Regions from separate parts of the Phyllobacterium zundukense genome, predicted to be linked through region 2. Evidence: predicted binding sites of a transcription regulator. Region 2 holds the regulator's gene; each other region holds the start of a gene.
The links. The regulator PhoB, encoded in region 2, activates phosphate uptake and scavenging genes when phosphate is short. The targets are predictions, from matches to a motif close to TGTCATNNANCTGTCAT.
Positions count from the first base shown of each region.

Region 1: ugpB (sn-glycerol-3-phosphate ABC transporter substrate-binding protein UgpB) is a predicted target of PhoB. The motif match lies at 2,175-2,191, and genes of this name have one in related genera.
Region 3: BLM14_RS24960 (DUF6454 family protein) is a predicted target of PhoB. The motif match lies at 1,733-1,749, and genes of this name have one in related genera.

Region 1 covers NZ_CP017940.1:951,096-955,724, forward strand. Annotated here, with positions in the region: gene ugpA (sn-glycerol-3-phosphate ABC transporter permease UgpA) at 1-727, opposite strand, end outside; gene ugpB (sn-glycerol-3-phosphate ABC transporter substrate-binding protein UgpB) at 794-2,104, opposite strand; gene pncA (bifunctional nicotinamidase/pyrazinamidase) at 2,267-2,866, opposite strand; gene nagA (N-acetylglucosamine-6-phosphate deacetylase) at 2,920-4,080, opposite strand; gene BLM14_RS04630 (SIS domain-containing protein) at 4,077-4,629, opposite strand, start outside.
Region 2 covers NZ_CP017940.1:296,424-301,052, forward strand. Annotated here, with positions in the region: gene pstA (phosphate ABC transporter permease PstA) at 1-307, shown strand, start outside; gene pstB (phosphate ABC transporter ATP-binding protein PstB) at 374-1,147, shown strand; gene phoU (phosphate signaling complex protein PhoU) at 1,226-1,957, shown strand; gene phoB (phosphate regulon transcriptional regulator PhoB) at 1,976-2,662, shown strand; gene BLM14_RS01460 (vWA domain-containing protein) at 2,667-3,857, opposite strand; gene BLM14_RS01465 (GNAT family N-acetyltransferase) at 3,863-4,309, opposite strand; gene BLM14_RS01470 (AAA family ATPase) at 4,310-4,629, opposite strand, start outside.
Region 3 covers NZ_CP017942.1:400,864-405,492, reverse strand. Annotated here, with positions in the region: gene nuoH (NADH-quinone oxidoreductase subunit NuoH) at 1-171, opposite strand, end outside; gene BLM14_RS24960 (DUF6454 family protein) at 736-1,695, opposite strand; gene BLM14_RS24955 (MgtC/SapB family protein) at 2,088-3,356, shown strand; gene BLM14_RS31305 (hypothetical protein) at 3,788-3,931, opposite strand; gene kduD (2-dehydro-3-deoxy-D-gluconate 5-dehydrogenase KduD) at 3,945-4,629, opposite strand, start outside.

The DNA of each region.
Region 1 (4,629 bases), 650 kb from region 2:
GGCCGCCGCCAGTGACCGCGTGAATGATGCCGAACGTGTCGAAGAAGGCATAGACCGTGTTCACGACCAGCAGGAAGAACGTTGTCGGCGCCAGCAGCGGAAAGACGATGGTCCAGAAACGTTTTGTCTCACCTGCGCCATCGATGGCGGCGGCTTCGATCAGCGATTTGGGAATCGACTGCAGACCCGCGACGAAGAAGAGGAAATTGTAGCTGATCTGTTTCCAGGCTGCGGCTGAAACGACGAGCACCATGGCCTGATCGCCGTTGAGCAGGGGGTCCCAATTATATCCTGCCGTTCGGACGAGATAGGCCAGCGTACCCATCGACGGATTGAACAGGAAGAGCCAGAGCATGCCGGCGATAGCCGGTGCAACCGCATAGGGCCAGATCAGCAGCGTGCGGTAGATGCCTTTGCCGCGGACAACCTTGTCGGCCATGACTGCGAGGAGCAAAGCGAGCACCATTGCTATAAGTGCTGTCGCTATGGAGAAAATCACCGTGACCTGCAGCGAGTTCAGGTAGTTCGGATCGCCCAGGACGCGCCTGAAATTGTTGAGGCCGACAAATTGCGTCGACAGCCCGAAGGGGTCCTCGCGCAGCACCGATTGATAGATAGCCTGCGATGCGGGCCAGTAAAAGAAAATCGCAGTAATGGCGAGCTGCGGTGCCAGCAGCAGATAGGGCAAAAACTTGTTTGGAAAAGTGACGCGTGTTGACGATGCCATGCATGCCTCGTGTGAAAAATTACCCTGTCCGTAGCGTGTACGGACAGGGCGATCATGAGGGGATAATTACTGGCCGATGGCCTGCTTTATCGCAGCGTTGCCGCGCTTGACGGCATTGTCGAGAGCCTGCTGGGCCGTCTGCTTACCTGCCAGCATGTTCTCGAACTCCTCGTTCTCGATGTCGCGAACCTGCGGGAGGTTTACGAGGCGAACGCCCTTGGAGTTTTCGGTTGGAGCCTTGCCCATCATCTGCTTGATCGGAATTTCCCGGGCAGGGTTCTTGTCATAGAAGCCGGATTTCTTGGTTTCCTCATAGGCAGCCAGCGTTACCGGCAGATAACCCGAAACCTGGTGCAGGCGTGCCTGGATGTCGGTCTTGGACAGGAAGCCGAAGAAGGCAGCGACGCCTTTGTATTGCTCATCGCTCTTGCCGGCAAAGACCCAGAGGCTGGCGCCGCCCGGTATCGTGTTCTGTGGCGCACCCTTGGCTTCCGGATCATAGGGCAACGGACCAGTTCCGTAATTCATCCCCGATTTGACCACATCACCAAGCCCGCCCGATGAATCATTGTAGATGCCGCATTCACCCGAAAGGAACAACGGCTTGGCTTCCGAAGTGCGTCCGCCATATCGGAACGTGCCATCCTTGGCGAGATCCGCCAGTTCCTGGAAGTGCTTGACGAAGAGCGGTGCGTTGATCTTCAGCTCAACGTCGACACCGGCAATACCATTTTCATTTGAACCGAAGGGAACGTCGTTCCAGGCGGCAAAATTTTCCGTGTGAATCCAGGTCAGCCAAGCGGAAGTGTAGCCGCATTTGGCGGCGCCGCTGGTCTTGATCTTCTTTGCAGCGTCCCAGACTTCCGGCCATGTCTTTGGCGGGTTGTTTTCGTCAAGGCCGGCCTTCTTGAAGATGTCCTTGTTGTAGTAAAGGATCGGCGACGAGCTGTTATACGGGAAGGACAGCATCGTGCCGTCTGGCTTCGAATAATACGAAACGATGCCGGGCAAATAGAGGCTCTTGTCGAACTTTGCGCCACCCATCGACAGGATGTCGGCAACCGGCTTGACCGCGCCCTCAGCGCCCATCATGACGCCCGTACCGGCATCGAAAACCTGGAGGATATCAGGGGCCTGCTTGGCACGGAATGCGGCAATGCCGGCATTCAGTGCTTCCGGATAGGTACCCTTGAATACCGGAACCACCTTGTATTCGCTCTGACTCGCATTGAATTCCTTTGCCAGCGTCTCAACGACTTCGTTGTTGGCGCCGGTCATTGCATGCCACCAACTGATTTCGGTGACGGCAAAGGATGAGGTGGATGAAGCGAGAATAATGCCAAGAGCAAGGCTTAAGCGTGTACCGCGATAAGTCATTTCAATCTCCCATGATAAGGCGTCATCTGAAGTGCGCTTGAGGGCAGTATCTCCATTATGTGACAGAGAAACAACAGCTTTATGACTTTGGACCAATACCTCGGTTCAAGCCTGTGGAAAAAATGCTCAGCTGTTCAATTTTGCGCCATGTAATTCGGATTGTTAGACCAATGTGACGCCAGCCTTGCGCATTTTTGTTATCATCGCGGCCAGCGAACCACCGAGGTTGATACCCCGGCATGCGTCGAGAAGCACATCGGCGGCAAATCCGTTTTCTATCGCGTCCAGCGCGGAATAGGCTACGCAATAGTCCGTCGCGAGACCGGCGAAGGTCACGTTGGTGATTTCACGCTCACGGAGATAACCGGCGAGGCCGGTAGGGGTCGTGTGGTCGTTTTCGAAGAAGGCCGAATAGCTGTCGACGTGCGGCCTGAAGCCCTTGCGGATCACCAGTTCAGCCTTGGTCCATTGCAGATCGTGATGGAAGTCAGCGCCTGCGGTTCCCCGGATACAGTGGTCCGGCCATAGCGTCTGCTCGCCATAGGGCATCATGATCGTTTCAAAGGGGGCATTGCCGGGATGCGACGACGCAAAGCTGGAATGCCCGGCGGAATGCCAATCCTGGGTAAGGATGACATGGTCGAAGCGCATGATGAGCTTGTTGATGATCGGAACGATCTCGTCGCCGCCATCCACGCCAAGCGCTCCACCCGGGCAGAAATCATTCTGCACGTCAATGACGATCAGGGCGTCCTTGGCCATTCTCATTCTCCGGCTGGTTGACGTTGATGAGTATGGCCAATCGGTTCGCGGCGTCAACGCGCGTAGTGCGAGTCTCCGTCGATCCAGACGTGATTGACATCGAGCTTGTCATCGAGATGGACGATGTTGGCGACGTAATCCGCCGTCAGCCGGCCATAGTGATGATCGATGCGGATGCTCTGTGCCGGATAGAGCGAGGCCATGCGCAATGCTTCGTCGAGCGGGAGCCCCAGTTCGCGGTGGACGAAGCGCACGGCGGAGATCATGTCGAGATCGGCGCCGGCAAGCGTGCCATCTTCCAGCGTCAAACGGCCACCGGCACGTGTGATCTTGCGGCCATTCAGCGTGAAAGAGGTAATGTCCGTGCCTATGGTCGACATGGCGTCCGTCACGAGGAAAATCTTTGCCGGCCCCCGCTTGGCACGCAGCGCAATAGCCATCGAGGCCTTGTCGACATGAAAGCCGTCGGCAATCAGGCCCGCGGACAGTTCGCCCGATTGCAAAACCGCTCCGACCATGCCGGGAGTGCGATGCCCAAGCTGGCTCATCGCGTTGAACAGATGTGTCGCCATGGTGGCACCCGCATCTTTGGCTGCCATCGCAACTTCGTAGGAGGCACCGCTGTGGCCGAGGCTGACGATCACTCCGGCGTCGGCCAACGCCCTGATCTTGTCTATGGGGACTGTCTCCGGCGCTATTGTCGTGAGAAGAACCGGCAGTTCCTGCACCGCCTCGATAAGGGCAACGAGATCCGCATCGTCCATCGGGCGGATCAGTTTTGGATCATGCGTGCCCTTGTGCGTTACCGACAGATGCGGACCCTCGATGTGGAGGCCGATGAAGCCTGCAACCTTTTCCTGGGCCGCAGCCTTGCCGGCAGTCAGCGCCGCCGCCGTTATCTCCGGCGTATCGGTAATCAGGGTTGGCAGCAGGGCGGTCGTGCCAAAGGCAAAATGTGCGTCGCATATGGTGCGGATAGCCTCGACACTCGGGCCATCGTTCAGAAGCACGCCGCCGCCGCCATTGACCTGGACATCGATGAATCCGGGCACGAGCATGCCGCCCTTCAACTCAACCTTGCGAATATTACCGGGCAGGGCCGATGCCGCCGCGATATTCTTAACGACGCCGCCATCGATAATCAGGGCTGAATCTGCATGCCAGTTTTCGCCGTCGAATATTTCGGCACCGGTGAGTGCGTAAGCGGTACTCATATCGTCTCAGTCACTTTTCTCAAATGCGGCGGTTCATCCGGGTTCAATCCGCGGCTGCGGGCAAAGCCTTCCACAAACGCATAGAATGAAACGAGCAATGCAAGCGGATCCGTCAAGGGATGCGACGTTGCGACGAAGGGCAGCGCCGTTGCTTTCGACGGCTTTGCCGATGTGAGGAATACCGCTGCGCCTTGCTCGGCAAGACGATCTGCGGCATCGACGAGCGAATCTTCCGCGGCATCGCGCGAGGCCAGAATCAGGACAGGGAAGCCTTTGCCGACAATGGCCTTCGGTCCGTGCATGACTTCCGCGGCGCTGTAGGACTCCGCATGAACGCCACTGGTTTCTTTGAATTTCAGGGCAACCTCGTTGGAAATGGCGAGCGACGGTCCGCGTCCAAGGATAAAGAGCGAGTTTTCGTCCTTCAACGCGCTGACAAAGGGCGACCAGTCGCAATCGATGGCCTTGGCCAGGGCTGCAGGAAGCGCGTCGATTGCGGCAAGCAGTTTCTTGTCTTCGGTCCAATGGCCGATGAGCGCGAGACCGGCA
Region 2 (4,629 bases):
CTTCCATCATGTTCTGCCACTCGCTGCGCCTGGCATCCTGACGGGGACCATCATTGGCCTTGCCCATGCGCTGGGTGAAACGGCGCCGCTGCTTCTGATCGGTATGGTGGCTTTCGTTGCCAACAACCCAGTCACTCCGCTCGATCCCGCCACGGCATTGCCGGTACAGATCTACATGTGGGCGAATGAGGCGGAACGCGCTTTCGTCGAACGGACGTCCGGCGCCATCATCGTGTTGTTGCTTTTCCTCGCGGTCATGAACATCACAGCTATCATTCTGCGTCGCCGCTTCGAGCGTCGCTGGTAAAAGGGAAAGGCTCTGGCTATGAACCTGATGACGGAACGAAATCTCGAAAAAGCGGTAAATGAAAAAATGAACGCTCAGGTGAATGCGATCAAGATGCAGGGCAAGGATGTCACCGTTCATTATGGCGACAAACAGGCCCTGTTCGGCGTCAACCTCGATGTGCCCGAGAAGATGGTAACGGCGCTTATCGGACCATCCGGTTGCGGCAAGTCCACCTTCCTGCGCAGTCTGAATCGTATGAATGACACGATTGAAGGCTGCAAGATCGGCGGCAAGATCACGCTCGATGACGAGGATATCTACAATCCGAAGATCGATGTTGTGGAACTACGCGCCCGTGTCGGCATGGTGTTCCAGAAGCCTAACCCCTTTCCGAAGTCCATCTTCGAAAATGTCGCCTACGGCCCGCGTATTCACGGCCTCGCCAAGAATCGCCAGCAGCTCGAGGAAATCGTTGAGAAGAGCTTGCGCCGCGCCAGCCTGTTCGACGAGGTGAAGGATCGCTTGCACGAGGCGGGAACCGGTCTGTCCGGTGGTCAGCAGCAGCGCCTTTGCATTGCGCGCGCCATCGCCGTCAGCCCGGAAGTCATTTTGATGGATGAACCGTGCTCGGCGCTTGATCCTATTGCTACAGCCAAGGTCGAAGAACTGATTGACGAATTGCGCCAGAACTACACGATCGTCATCGTGACGCATTCGATGCAGCAGGCAGCCCGTGTTTCGCAGCGGACAGCCATGTTCCATCTCGGCAATCTGGTAGAGGTGGGCGATACGGAAATGATGTTCACCAATCCGTCAGAAAAGCGAACACAAGACTATATCACCGGGCGCTTCGGCTGATTGAGTATTCAAATTGTTACTGCGTCCTTTGTGCGTTCGTTAAGACGCTCGTCGCAGTGAGGAAACGAGGGTAAGAACATGACCGAACAGCAGGCCCAGCATACTGTGCGTTCCTACGACGATGAACTGAAGTTCCTGACGCACAAGATCGCAGAGATGGGCGGTCATGCGGAACGGATGGTCGAACAGGCGGTCACCGCGATGGTCAATTCCGACAACGCGCTGGCACAGCGCGTGATTTCGGACGATCTGATCCTCGATGCCGGTCAACGGGAAATCGATGAAAAGGCCATTACCATCATTGGCAAGCGTCAGCCGATGGCTATCGATCTGCGCGAGATCATCGGCACGATCCGTATTTCCTCGGATCTCGAGCGCATCGGCGATCTCGGCAAAAACATCGCCAAGCGGGTCGTTGCCGTTACCGATACCCGGCAGACGCTGTCGGTTTATCGCGGTCTGCAGACTATCGCCGAACTGGCCCTGACGCAGCTCAAGGATGTGCTGGATGCCTATGCGACACGTTCTGTCCAGCAGGTAAACATTGTGCGTGAACGCGATGACGAGATCGACGCGCTCTATACCTCGCTGTTCCGCGAACTACTGACCTACATGATGGAAGATCCGCGCAACATCTCGGCTTGCACGCACCTTCTGTTCTGCGCCAAGAACATCGAGCGTATTGGCGACCACGCTACCAATATTGCCGAGACCGTCTATTACATCGTCACCGGTTCGCAATTGCCGGCCGAGCGACCGAAGGAAGACCAGACTCACAGCATCGTCGTCGACGAAGCCAGACAATCGTAATCCAGGATAGAACGAGCCATGGCGATAGCCCCCAAAATCACCGTTGTGGAGGACGAGGAAGCTTTGAGCGTCCTTCTCCGGTACAATCTTGAAGCTGAAGGCTATATTGTTGAGACGATCACGCGCGGCGACGAAGCGGAAATTGCGTTGCGCGAGAAGGTGCCGGATCTTCTGATCCTTGACTGGATGCTGCCCGGTCTTTCCGGCATCGAGCTTTGCCGGCGCCTCCGAGCCCGGCGCGAGACGGAAATCCTGCCGATCATCATGCTGACGGCACGCGGTGAGGAAAGCGAGCGGGTGCGGGGTCTGGCGACCGGTGCGGACGACTATATGGTCAAGCCGTTCTCGACGCCGGAGCTTCTCGCCCGCATCAAGGCGATGCTACGCCGCGTCAATCCGAGTCTTCTTTCGCATGTTCTGAGCTTCGGCGACCTGAAGCTCGACCGTGAGCAGCACCGCGTATTCCGCAAGGAACGTGAACTGAAGCTCGGGCCGACGGAATTCCGCCTATTGGAATTCCTGATGCAGTCGCCGGGACGGGTGTTCTCACGCGGCCAGCTGCTCGACAATGTCTGGGGCGCGGATATCTATGTCGATGACCGCACGGTCGACGTGCATGTCGGACGGCTGCGCAAGGCGATCAATATTGGCCGTTCGATCGACCCGATCCGCACCGTACGCGGCGCCGGGTATTCGTTCGGCTGAGCGTTCAGTGCTTACGCGAGAGTTCGCGGGTCGCGGTCTCGATGCCTGAAAGGGTAAGCGGATACATCCGCTGCGCGAAAATTCCGCGGATCATGGACGTCGATGCCGTGTAGTTCCAATAGGCTTCCTTGGTGGGATTGAGCCAGACCGTATTCTTCCATTGGTCGAGCACACGTGTGAGCCAGACAGCACCGGCTTCCTCGTTCCAGTGTTCGACGGAACCCCCAGAATGCGAGACTTCATAGGGCGCCATCGCCGCGTCACCGACGAAGATCACCTTGTAGTCCGATCCATATTTATGGATGACATCCTGCGTCGGGATGCTTTCGGTATAGCGGCGGCGGTTGTCCTTCCACACAGCCTCATAAAGGCAATTATGGAAGTAGAAATACTCCATGTGCTTGAACTCGGAGCGCACGGCTGAGAACAGCTCTTCGGCGATCTTGATATGCTCGTCCATGGAACCGCCGACATCAAAGAACATCAGCAGCTTGACATGATTGCGCCGCTCCGGCCGGATCTGCACATCCAGATAGCCGTGTTCCGCGGTGGATCTGATTGTTCCCGAGAGATCCAGTTCGTCCTCGGCGCCCTCGCGCACCCAGCGCCGCAGTCGCTTCAGTGCAACCTTGATGTTGCGCGTGCCGAGCTCAACACTGTCATCGAAGTTCTTGAACTCCCGCTTGTCCCAGACCTTGACTGCCCGGTGATGGCGGCTTTCGTCCTGGCCGATCCGCACGCCTTCCGCGTTATAGCCATAGGCGCCGAAGGGTGACGTGCCTGCCGTACCGATCCATTTCGACCCACCCTGATGACGGCCCTGCTGTTCCTCGAGGCGCTGACGCAGGGTTTCCATCAGCTTGTCGAAGCCGCCAAGTGCTTCGATCAGTTTTTTCTCTTCCTCGGTCAGGTGTTTTTCCGCCAGTCGCCGCAGCCATTCCTCCGGAAGATTGGCCACGTCGACGGCACCTTCGCCATGCAAGGCTTCGATGCCCTTGAAGACATGGCCGAAAACCTGGTCGAAGCGGTCCATGTGCCGCTCGTCCTTCACCAGCGCGGAGCGGGCGAGATAGTAGAACCCTTCAACGTCATAGGTCACGAGCCCCGCATCCATCCCCTCGAGCAGCGTCAGATATTCCCCCAGGGATACGGGAATTTTCGCCGCTTTGAGTTCCAGGAAGAAGGGGATGAACATCGCCTCTAGACCATCTTCACATATTTGATGAAAGGCGTGACCTTGGCGATACGGTCATAGAGTTGGCGGGCCGTCGTGTTGTTCTGGTTGGTCGTCCAGTAAACCGAATGTGCGCCGGCCTTGGTTGCTTCGGCGTGGACTGCCTCGATGAGGGCGCGGCCGATACCTTTGCCGCGGACTTCCGGATCGGCGTAGAGATCCTGGAGATAACAGACGTTCTCGATGCTCCAGCAATGGCGATGAAACAGATAATGGGTGAGGCCAACCGGCTTACCGTCAAGTTCCGCGATGAAACCGCGATATTCGTGGTCGGCGCCGGAAGTCAGCCGGGCGAATGTGGTCTGATAGACTTCTTCCGCAACTGTGGTCTCATAGAAGGTCAGGTAGCCAGTCCACAGCCGGCGCCATTCGGTCTCGTCGGATGTCTGCAATGGGCGGATTTCAACGCTCATTTATCCCTGTCTCCTCGCCATGAATGCCAGTCGTTCGAACAGGTGTACGTCCTGCTCGTTTTTCAGAAGCGCCCCATGCAGTTTGGGCAAAGCATTTTTCGGGTCGGCGCGCAGATCCTCGGGTGCAACATCGTCGGCAACGAGCAGCCTGATCCAGTCCAGCGCCTCGGAGGTTGAGGGCTTCTTCTTCAAGCCAGCAACCTCGCGAATTTCGTAGAACTGGGTGAGGGCGGCGCGAACGAGGTTCTTCTTGATGCCGGGATAATGCACCTCGACGATCCTGGTCAGCGTGTCGACATCGGGGAATTTGATGTAGTGGA
Region 3 (4,629 bases), on a different replicon from region 2:
CACCGGCTGCAACAGCCCGTGCCAACCCACGCGCATCGGCCCCATCCGCTGCTGCATGTGCCCGGCAATCTTGCGTTCCAGCCAGGTTAGCGGCAAGGGCAGCAGCAGCAGGATCGCAATCAGCAACGCGACCTTGAAGGCGATCAGGCCAAGGGCGACGATAAGTTCCATGATCCGCGACTACTCATTCAACGGGTTGAAACGCGCGACCGGACTTTGGCTCCGGCCATGCACTGAGCACTTTACGCTGCTACACGGTACGACGGCGACACACCACATGCAATGCCATCTTAGTTATGTCATCGCGGTAATGGTGTGTTTGGGGTTCCGTCGCAAATTTTTGAGGTGACACAATTGGACGCGAGTTCCGTTGTTCAGAAGGACGTCGATATCGATTGTCTGGACATATTAGAAAGGGTAGAAGGTATTCGCGTTGCGCGCGAAGCTTTTATCGATGCAGGCGAAGGAATCGGGTATCTTCATAAAAGCAGAATTGTAAACCGTCGGCCTTGTCGCTCAGCTCTCGATCCAAATCCCAAACGCGCCCTCAAGGGGCGCCGGGGAACTTTGGATTGACACCCCCACCCAATCTGTCGGGAACGGGCCGCCTCATCTGCCTTGCGGGTAGTTGGTATGCACACTTAGTCCGCACAAGCAGCGGTCAGGCTGCAGGAGGTATCGCATCAATCGCCACTGCCGCTACGCCGCGATTGCGCTGACAAGTGCGAGGTCGTGTTATCTCCCCTGCGCTTCGTAAATGTAGATGGTCGATTTATCATCTTCTGGTGCGAAATAGGCCATCAGGCTATTGTCTGTTGGTTCGATCCAGAACGGGTTTTGTGTCATGGGAAGCCCGGACTCCGTCCAGAGCTGGACCGGAATTTGGTAAACAGGGTGACCGGAAGCAAGATTGATGATCTCGAGACCGCCCAGCGCGAATTTCGGGCCATCCTTCTTGACCTGATAGTTGGTCAACCCACCACAGAGCATTTCGCTGTGGCCAAGATATTTGCAATCCTGATAATCGATATAGTGGGCCGGGTTCAGCGTGGCCAACTGTCCACGGTCAACATCGGCGTTCGTCACCTGTCCGTTCTCGTCAAGTGTAAAGGCGTAGAAGCGCCGCGATCCCCAGCTGACTGCGTTCAAGGTCTTCTTCTCGCTGTCGTGGACTACGCCGCCAAGATGGTCCCTGTAGCGAAAAACTTCCTGCGGCTTCATTGTCTGGGGATCGACTTTGTAGATGATGGACACGCTATTCGGCCTGTATTCGGCAACCGGTACGAAAATCGCTTTTCCGTCGAAGTCAATTCCACCCGGATGATAGATCGAGCCTTCGCCTAGGATCACATCTTCGACGAGATTGCCGTTTGAATCGACCTTGAAGAGATGACCCTTGCCTTCTCCCGTATCGCGATCATAACCGCCCTGCGACGTGTCGTATTTCGTGGTAGGCTTGGTGATCTCCACAGACGTGATGTAGAAAAAATCACCGATCTTCACCATTCCCTGTGGGTGAAACGTCGGAAAGGACAATTGGATTTGCCCGACGGCCTTCCAGACGGTTCCCCTGTCCAAGGTCTTGACCCTTTCGCTGATCGTGTCCCCGGTATCAGCGGTTTGCGAGAGGGCGGGGAAGGCAACTACCACCATCAAGGCGGCAATGGTGGTTGCCAATTTGAGATCTGCGAACATTTCACGCTCCGTCACTGTCATGTCGTTACCGAGAAGTACAATGGATCGGTGACAGCCACGTGAATTGAACAGCCCTATCACAAACTATGCCGTTGCAACGTGCGCACTCTGATGATTGATGACCTGCAAAGGTCGCCAGTGGCAATCGCGATGCCCGTAAGGCGATTGATTTGGATGTCTCGAACCATTCAAGCCGGCCGGAGCCTTCGGATAAGTCACTCCAGCGTTTGACTTCGAGTCGACGAAGCAGCATCGACCGGCGTATCAATAGATACCTCTTGCTAGCATGTCATGGTGTCGCCCAGGATGCTGCCGAAGGTACAATCCGCTCAAGCGCCCCGCGAAACAATTGGAGATTGACGGATAGCCAATACGCTGCGGATATTGCGGCTATGGATGATATCGAAATTTTTCAACGCATGGGGTTGGCGATTGCTATCGGCGCTGCGGTTGGTATCGAACGGCATTGGCGTGAAAAGGATGAGGAGGAAGGCAGCCGTACCGCCGGTATTCGTACCTTCACGCTGATTGGCCTGCTCGGCGGCGTCGCCGGATTGCTCGAACATTTTCTTGCACGTCCCGGCGGGATCCCGGGAGTCGTCCTCGTCGGATTCCTGGTGACCCTAACAGCCGTGTTCGCAGTGTTTCAGTTGCGCGAGGCGATCGCAGAGAAGAACTACAGCGCGACGTCGGTGGTTGCTGCCGTGCTGACATTCGCTCTTGCAAGTGTGGCGGTTCTCGGGAGCATGACCGTGGCATCCGCTGGTGGCGTGGTTCTCGTCGCAGTGCTTGCAAGCCGGGATTTCCTCCACGCCTCCATGCGGAAATTGCGCTGGTCCGAACTGCGCTCGGCGGTGATCCTGCTGGCGTTGACCTTCGTTGTTCTTCCCATTGTCCCAGCCGAACCCGTCGGACCATTCGGCGGTGTATCACCCTCGAAAAGCCTGATCATGATCATTGTCCTGGCTGCAATCTCCTTTTGCGGTTACATCGCTGTACGCCTGCTTGGCAGTGCGCGCGGCGAGATTGTCGCCGGTGCGATTGGCGGCGTGATCTCCTCCACGGCAGCGACGATTTCCAACGCTAGGCGCTCGACGAGTGACGACCTGGCGAGACCCCTTGCTGCGGGTGCCATCAGTGCCGGCGCCGTTTCTATGGTCCGAACCAGCTTTTTGGTCATGATGTTGGTACGGCCACTTGCTGCACAGCTTCTTCCGGTGCTGTTTGCGGGTGCAGCCGTCATGCTTGTCTATGCTGTCCTGCTTGCCCGGCGAAGTGCGCCCAAGCATGAGGAGGTCCTCCCGAAGAATCCCTTTGATCTCAATGAGGTGGTCAAGATGGCTTTTGTTCTCGTGGGTGTCGGATTTCTGGCCCGCGCCGCGAGCGAGGTTTTTGGCGACGCCGGCTTGCTCGTCGCCTCGGGTCTGTCAGGCCTTGCCGACGTTGATGCAGTGACGGTTGCGGTTTCGGGACTGCTGCCGAGCCTTTCGGCACAGACCGCTTTCCTGGCGATCGCCATTGCTGTCCTGTCCAACACGCTGGCCAAGGCTGTCTATGCGTCAATTTTCGGAACGATGGCCTTCAGCGCCCATGTCTGGAAAGCATCAGTCATGGCCATTGCCGTAGCGGCGTTGTGTCTTGTTCTGCTCAGACTGTTGTGATTTGGGATCAGTAAACCCGATTCCTCTGAGCTTGCACTGTATAAAACCCTTAATGCTTGCGTCGCTCCCCGCTGCCATCCTCTATAGCGGGATGGTATTCCGGATACTTCGTACAACAATGCCAGCGTTACGAGCCACGTTGCGAGTTCCTGACCACCCTCGGCCCATGCCCGCCACAAGCTGGTGCCACTGTCTAGTACGCCCGCGAGCGTTTTCCTGTGACCTGAACAGATAAGTGAGACATTCGGGAACGTGGTCTGCGGTTAGGATACGCCCTTGGTTCTGGACGTTAACTTATCATTTCACGCTGGCATTTTTTGACATTGGGCAGCCGGCAGCGACAAGCTCACTCGCGCCGATCTCATAGCGTCCGCCATGTGCATGGGCATAGCGGATAGCCGGCCGCGACACTTGGATGTCAATAGGTCGTGTCAGGAAAGCACGAACCTGCGATCCGTCGGGAAGGCGGAAACGAAGCCGCTCCACAACGTGACTCCGGCGTCCTCCGTCACGAGTTCCAGTGACGTTTCCGCCATGCACAAGAGAGCCTTCACCCGTTGGATGGAAACAGTCATCGGCGGTCTCGCATTACCGCACGAGCCAGCCGCCATCGACCGGCAGGATGGTGCCGGTTACATAGCTCGAGCCTGGAGCGGCAAGGAACAGCACCGAGGTATCAAGGTCGTCAGGAGTACCCCATCGTCCCATCGGGATGCGTGCGGAAATCTGACTGTTGCGCTCCGGGTCTTTTCGAAGCGCTTCGGTGTTATCGGTGGCCATGTAGCCGGGTGCAATTGCATTGACCGTTATTCCGTGCGGCGCAAGCTCGTTCGCCATGGCCTTGGTCAACCCGGCGATTCCATGTTTGGAAGCAGTATATGCCGGTACACGAATGCCACCCTGGAAAGTCAGCATGGAGGCGACATTGATGATACGCCCTGAGCGGCTGCTCTGGATCATGTGACGGGCCGCTGCTTGTGACAACAGAAACGCGGCCTTCAGATTGACATCGATGACACTATCCCAATCCTCTTCGGAATAGTCGAGAAGGTCGGCGCGACGAATGATCCCGGCATTGTTGACGAGGATGTCGATAGCCCCCAGCCTGGAGACGACTTCATCGACGATCGCCGCTGGATCGAACCGCTTGGCGAGATCGACTTGAAGCGCATGAAAGCGTCTGCCGGCTTGCTGAACCAGTTCCGCAGTCTCCGGCATCGTCGTTGAACCGAGGGCCGCAATGTCGGCTCCCGCTCCGGCCAATGCCAGCGCC